DNA from 2 places in the Streptomyces sp. NPDC001270 genome. Region 1 is predicted to be linked to the other one. Evidence: riboswitches for the same ligand, from Rfam matches in the RefSeq annotation. Region 1 holds a riboswitch; the other holds the start of a gene.
The links. Region 1 has a riboswitch for S-adenosylmethionine ahead of ACFY2B_RS23575 (aminotransferase class V-fold PLP-dependent enzyme). Riboswitches for the same ligand answer to the same signal wherever they lie in the genome.
Positions count from the first base shown of each region.

Region 2: it holds a riboswitch for S-adenosylmethionine, as region 1 does, so the genes downstream of both, thrC (threonine synthase) here and ACFY2B_RS23575 (aminotransferase class V-fold PLP-dependent enzyme) in region 1, are expected to answer to the same signal.

Region 1 is NZ_JBIAXM010000014.1:8,014-11,406, reverse strand. It holds gene ACFY2B_RS23585 (rhomboid family intramembrane serine protease) at 1-252, shown strand, start outside; gene ACFY2B_RS23580 (Lrp/AsnC family transcriptional regulator) at 249-530, shown strand; gene ACFY2B_RS23575 (aminotransferase class V-fold PLP-dependent enzyme) at 570-1,931, opposite strand; SAM riboswitch class IV at 2,105-2,221, opposite strand; gene ACFY2B_RS23570 (hypothetical protein) at 2,305-2,478, opposite strand; gene ACFY2B_RS23565 (PRC-barrel domain-containing protein) at 2,505-2,861, opposite strand; gene trpD (anthranilate phosphoribosyltransferase) at 3,088-3,393, opposite strand, start outside.
Region 2 is NZ_JBIAXM010000006.1:197,710-201,102, reverse strand. It holds gene ACFY2B_RS12745 (trehalose-6-phosphate synthase) at 1-376, opposite strand, end outside; gene ACFY2B_RS12740 (glucosyl-3-phosphoglycerate synthase) at 460-1,407, opposite strand; SAM riboswitch class I at 1,566-1,730, shown strand; gene thrC (threonine synthase) at 1,749-3,032, shown strand; gene ACFY2B_RS12730 (MoaD/ThiS family protein) at 3,238-3,393, shown strand, end outside.

The DNA.
Region 1 (3,393 bases):
GCCCGTGTCACCAGTCTGCTCCCTTTCCTGTTCTTCCTCCCGCTGCGCTTTCCCGCCTGGGTCGTCCTGCCCTTCTGGGCGGCCCTGCAATGGGCGGCGGCCCGGCAGGCCACCGAGGGGCCGGGAGTGGCCTATCTGGCCCATTTGGTGGGCTTCTCGCTGGGCTTCGTCTTCGCCTGGGTGCGGTTCGGGCGTGCGGCTAGAGTGAAGGCCGCCCCAGCTCCGGCTCCCGAGGGAGAGAACCAGCCGTGATCACCGCGATCGTGCTCATCAAGACCAGCGTGGACCGGATCCCCGAGATCGCCGAGCAGATCGCCGGGCTGGACAGCGTCAGCGAGGTCTTCTCGGTCACCGGCACCTACGACCTGATCGCCATGGTCCGGGTCGGGCAGCACGAGGACCTCGCCGAGGTCATCCCCGGCCGCATCAGCAAGATCCAGGGCGTGGAGGCCACGGACACCCACGTCGCCTTCCGTACGTACTCCCAGCACGACCTGGAAGCGGCCTTCGCCATCGGGCTGGACAGCTGACAGGCCCCGAGGGGCCTGTCAGCGGGCTCCGGGAGCCGGTCAGGACGCCGGGACGCAGCGGCCGTCCTCGGTGTGGTACTGCCACTTCGCGCCATTGCGGACCAGCTCCTTGACGGCGGTCACGAACCGCTCCACGTGCTCGTCCGGCGTACCCGCGCCGAAGCTGACACGTACGGCGTTGAGGGACTTCTCCCCCGGTGCCGCCTCGGGGGCACCGCACTCGCCCTGGGACTGCGGATCGGTGCCTAGCAGGGTGCGGACGAGGGGGTGGGCGCAGAACAGCCCGTCGCGGACGCCGATGCCGTACTCGGCGGAGAGCGCCGCGGCGAAGTGGGAGCTGTTCCAGCCCTCGACCACGAAGGAGAGCACGCCCACCCGAGGGGCGTCGTCGCCGAACAGGGACAGCACCCTGACCTCGGGGACCTCGGCCAGACCCGCGCGGACCGTGTCGATCAGGTGCCGCTCACGGGCGACCAGGGTGTCGAAGCCGGCCTCGGTGAGCGCCTTGCAGGCGGAGGCGACGGCGTAGGCGCCGATCACGTTCGGCGAGCCGGCCTCGTGGCGGGCGGCCGTCTCGTGCCACTCCACGGCCACGCCCCCGTCCGCCCGCCGGGTGACCGTACGGCTCGCCCCGCCGCCCGCGAGGTACGGCTGCGCCGCGCGCAGCCAGTCGGCACGGCCGGCCAGCACGCCGGCGCCGAAGGGGGCGTACAGCTTGTGCCCGGAGAAGGCGACCCAGTCGACGTCGAGGTCGCGCACCGACACCGGGTGGTGCGGGGCGAGCTGGGCGGCGTCCAGGACGATCCGGGCGCCGTGCTCATGGGCGGCGGCGGCCAGCTCGCGCACCGGCCACAGCTCACCGGTGACGTTGGAGGCGCCGGTGACGCAGACCAGGGCCGGGGCCTGCGGGTCACGGTCGCCCAGCGCCCGCCGGAGGGTCGCGACGGCCTGTGCCGGGGTTTCGGGTGCGTCGAGATAGCTGACCCGGGCGTTCTTCCAGGGCAGCAGGGAGGCGTGGTGCTCGGTCTCGAAGACGAAGACCTGGCAGTCGGCCGGGACCACGGCGGCGAGGAGGTTGAGCGAGTCGGTGGTGGAACGGGTGAAGATCACCTGGTCGTCGGCGCGGCAGTCCAGGAACCCGGCGACGGTCGCGCGGGCGTTCTCGAACAGGTCGGTGGACAGCTGCGAGAGGTAGCCGGCGCCGCGGTGCACGCTGCCGTAGTAGGGGGCGTACGCGGCGACGTCGTCCCAGACGCGCTGGAGGGCGGGGGCGCTGGCGGCGTAGTCGAGTGCGGCGTAGGTGACCTCGCCGCCGGTGACGAGCGGGACGGTGACGTCACGGCCCAGGACGGGCAGCGGGGCGCACACGGACGGGGCGGAGGCAGCGGTGGAGACAGACATGGCACAACTCCCGTGAAGGCAGGCGAAATTCGCCGCGCGAGCACCGGTACGGAGGGTGCGGCTCAGCGCGGGAAGGGGAAAAGGGGGTGCGGAGGCGGGGCTCTGCGGCCCTATCGCATTCGCTTGCTCACGGGTGGCTCCCTCGGCGTCCAGGACCCCTGGATTCCACGAGGGGTCCGCGCTTGCCGCAGACCTCGCTGCCTACGGCCTGGTCTTCACCCGGGGCACCCCGCCACGGACGGAGGGTTGCCGGACAGTCGGCCGGGGCCGAATGACTGTCACTCATGACCTGGACGGAAAAATACGCGGGTGATCGATCGCCCGCAACTCGTGTCCGGATGACGGGACGCACACACGCGTGGGCGCGGCCCCGTCACCGGACGAGGCGCCGGTGCGATCGCCGCGCCCAGCGCGCGCCGACCAGCAGGAGGTCGGCCACGAAGACCACCACACCGATGACCAGAAGGTAGGTCAGTCCCTGCACCACCGTGCCGACCAGTCCCAGGCCGACCGCCACGAGGATCAAGAACAGGAAGAACGCCAACACGGGCGGCCACCTCCTCCGATCCGGCCTCAGCGGCGCGCGAGGCGGCGCCCGCGGTCGGCGCCCGGCTCGTAGGGCCGGTCGTAGTGCTTGAAGATCTCTTCCTCGCGGGCGGCCGGCAGGACGCCGTCCGTGCCGATCGACGGCGCCTTCCTCACTTGCCCCTTCGTGTACGCCACCCGCACGTATCCGGGTCCTACGGTCGCCTCGTCGACGGGGACGAAGACGAGTCGCTGCCGGGTGGGCAGCCCGGTTCGGACGGTGGCCACGGACGGCGCGTCGGTGGTGGTGTCCACGTAGACCCCTTCCAGGGCACCGATCTTGCGGCCCTCGGGATCGATCACATCACGGTTGCGCCACTCGCGGATATCGGCTGAATGGATCATGCCTGGCTCCTTGCGGCCCGCCGGGGACTCTCCTGTGCCCCACTGTACTATGACCAGTTTGACCTGGTATTTCCGCGGGTCGCCCGGGCACTGGTGCCGTGGCCGGAAAGGTTTGCCGGAAAACTCGCGCCGTCCGGTGCCGGGAGCGCCTCCCGCGCGAGCGGAGCCGAGCGAGGGGGGAGCCGTACTGGGCGTCGCCAGCCGGTGAACCTTTCCGGTCGCAGCCCTAGGCGTGACTGGCGGTCACCCAGTGGTCCAGGGAGTGCCTGGCCGCGCCCGAGTCGATCGACTCCGCGGCCTTGGCCATGGCGGCGCGGATCTGCTCCACCAGCGGCCCGTCCCCCGGGTTCAGGGCCACCAGGGCCGCCGCCGAGTTCAGCAGGACGGCATCCCGTACCGGGCCGGGCTCGCCGTCCAGCAGGCGGCGGGCCACCGCCGCGTTGTAGGCGGGGTCGGCGCCGCGCAGGGCCTCCACCGGCACCAGGTCCAGACCGACGTCCCGCGGGTCGAAGACGTGCTCGGTGACCTTGCC
Region 2 (3,393 bases), on a different contig from region 1:
TCTCGTACGACGCCCACTGACGGCGGAACTCCGCGTCGAAGACGGGCTCCAGCGGTGTCTGGTACAGCATGTGGTGGACGAACCAGAGGACCGAGTTCGCGATGCCGTTGTACGCGTCCGCGTGCACGTCGGCCGGGACCGCGAGCATCCGCACGCCGTCCTCGCCCACACCGCGCCGCACCGCCTCCCGGTCGCCGTCGGACAGCGCCGAGCACACCCACAGCGCGCCCGCCTCGGGCCCGATCGCCGACAGCCCGGAGACCAGCCCGCCGCCGCCCCGCCTGGCGGCCAGCGAGCCGTCCTCCCGGACGCCGTACGAGACCGGGCCGCGGTTGGACGCGACCAGCACCTGGGCAGCACCCTGCGTGGAAGCCATACGCCTCAACCTAGCCCGGCCCGGAAACGCTCAAACGTACGGTTGCGGCCAGTCAGCGATCGTATACGGTGAGTTTTTCCCGCTCACGCGACCTGGCGCCGCGCGTACTCGGCGATCTCCACCATGGGCGGCCGTTCCTCGGTGTCCACCGCGTGGGTGTGCGGCTCGAAACCGTCCTCGCCCCGCTCGAACTGGGTGAGGCGGGGCCGTACCAGGTGTCCGCGGGCCAGCCGCAGCTGCGCGGTGCGGTAGATCGCCGCGGCCATCCGGCCGAGCGCCTGCCCGTCCTGGTGCCGGTGCTTGCGCACGCCCACGTCGACCTGGGCGAGCGCGTCCAGGCCCACCAGGTGCAGGGCGTCGACCAGCATGCCCAGCTCGACGCCGTACCCGACCGGGAACGGCAGCTGTTCCAGCAGCGAGCGGCGGGCCGCGTACTCGCCGCCGAGCGGCTGCACGAAACCGGCCAGCTGCGGCCAGTGCATGTTGAGCAGCGGGCGGGCCATCAGCTCGGTGACCCGGCCGCCCTGCCCGGCCGCGCCGGCCAGCGGGCGGTCGTACATGGCCTTGACCAGGTCGACGTCCGGCTCGGTGAGCAGCGGGCCGACGATCCCGGTGACGAAGTCGGAGGAGAAGTTCCGCAGGTCGGCGTCGACGAAGCAGACGATGTCCCCGCTGGTGACCAGCAGCGAGCGCCACAGCACCTCGCCCTTGCCGGGGACGGCGGGCAGCCGGGGCAGGATGTCGTCGCGGTGCACCACCCGGGCGCCCGCCGCGGCGGCCACCTCGGAGGTGCGGTCGGTGGACCCCGAGTCGACGACGACGATCTCGTCGACCAGCGGCACCTCCCGCAGCATGAGGTCGTGCCGGACGGCGGCGACGATGGCGCCGACCGTCGCCTCCTCGTCGAGCGCGGGCAGGACCACGGAGACCGACAGGCCGGTGCGCTGTTTCGCGGCGAGTATCTTGTGCAGCGGTCGATCGGTCACGGACCAGGAGCGGGTGGCCAGCCAGCGTTCCACTTCTTCCAGCACGGTCGGCGGCTCCTCACTGTCGTGATCACACCGGGTGCGTGTGTGACCCATCTCGCGGTTCGGACGACTATCTCAACTGTCCTGGCCTTCGGTTACAGTCTTGAACAACGCGGATGACCATCGCATGTCGGGGGTCATCGGTGTACACAACCGCATACAGCTCATCCAGAGGGGCAGAGGGATACGGCCCGATGAAGCCCCGGCAACCCTCCAGTCGGTACTCGTACTGATCGCAGCGCAATCCGATCGTTCTCGCGAGGCTCCCGGCTTGGGAAGGTGCCAATTCCGTCTCACGGCGAGATGCGTCGTGGGGAAGATGAGGAGAAAGGGCCTCGCCTCACATGGCTGTGCAGACCGTTGCAAGCACCACGAACCCGACCGTCGACCTCGGCCCCGCCGCTGCCCTGAGCTGCCGCGAGTGCGGTCACCGGGTACCGCTCGGCCCGGTGTTCGCCTGCGAGGAGTGTTTCGGCCCGCTGGAGATCGCGTACGACTACTCGGCCTACGACACCGAGGAGCTGCGCCGCACGATCGAGGCGGGACCCGCGAACATCTGGCGCTACGCGCCGCTGCTGCCCGTCCCCGCGGACGTGGCCGGGAAGCCCAATCTGAACCCCGGCTGGACCAAGCTGGTCCAGGCCGACAACCTGGCCCGCGAGCTGGGCGTCACCGGCGGCCTGTACGTCAAGGACGACTCCGGCAACCCGACGCACTCCTTCAAGGACCGGGTGGTCGCCCAGGCGCTGGAGGCGGCGCGCGCCTTCGGCTTCACCACCCTCTCCTGCTCCTCGACCGGCAACCTGGCCGGAGCCGTCGGCGCCGCCGCCGCCCGCGCGGGCCTGCGTTCCTGCGTGTTCATCCCGCACGACCTGGAGCAGGGCAAGGTCGTCATGGCCGCGGTCTACGGCGGTGACCTCGTCGGCATCGAGGGCACCTACGACGACGTGAACCGTTTCTGCTCCGAGCTGATCGGCGACCCGGCCGGCGAGGGCTGGGGCTTCGTCAACGTCAACCTGCGGCCGTACTACGCGGAGGGCTCCAAGACCCTGGCGTACGAGATCTGCGAGCAGCTCGGCTGGCGGCTGCCCGACCAGATCGTCGTCCCGATCGCCTCCGGCTCCCAGCTCACCAAGATCGACAAGGGGCTGAAGGAGCTGATCGCGCTGGGCCTCGTCGAGGACCGGCCCTACAAGATCTTCGGCGCGCAGGCCGAGGGCTGCTCGCCGGTGTCGGCCGCGTTCAAGGCCGGACACGAGGTGGTCCGGCCGCAGAAGCCGAACACCATCGCCAAGTCCCTGGCGATCGGCAACCCGGCCGACGGCCCCTACGTCCTCGACATCGCCCGCCGCACCGGCGGCGCCGTGGAGGACGTCACGGACGAGCAGATCGTCGACGCGATCAAGCTGCTGGCGCAGACCGAGGGCATCTTCGCGGAGACGGCCGGCGGGGTGACCGTGGGCGTGACGAAGAAGCTGATCGAGAACGGTGTCCTCGACCCCGCGCTCACCACGGTCGTCCTCAACACCGGCGACGGCCTCAAGACCCTCGACGCGGTGGCCGGCACCGGCCTGACCGCCACCATCCGTCCGAACCTGGACTCCTTCCGAGCGGCCGGCCTCGTATGACCGGCGGTTCCGCATGACTGGCGGTTCCGCATGACCGGCGGTTCCGCATGACTGGCGGCGTGCCGCCGGCCGGTCCTGACCGAGCCCGTGTCCGAGACGCCGTCCGAGGCCGCATCCGAGGTCGTATGCGTGCCGCGGGCCGGCGGAGCCCGTCACTCCCCTTCCCCGCCGTACCACCTGTGCACCCGACCGGAGGTCACACCGCATGAGCGTCACCGTTCGTATCCCCACCATCCTGCGCACCTATACCGGCGGTCAGGCCGAGGTGAGCGCCGAGGGTGCCACCCTCGGTGAGGTGATCGCCGACCTGGAGAAGAACCACACGGGCATCGCCGCCCGGGTCCTGGACGACCAGGGCCAG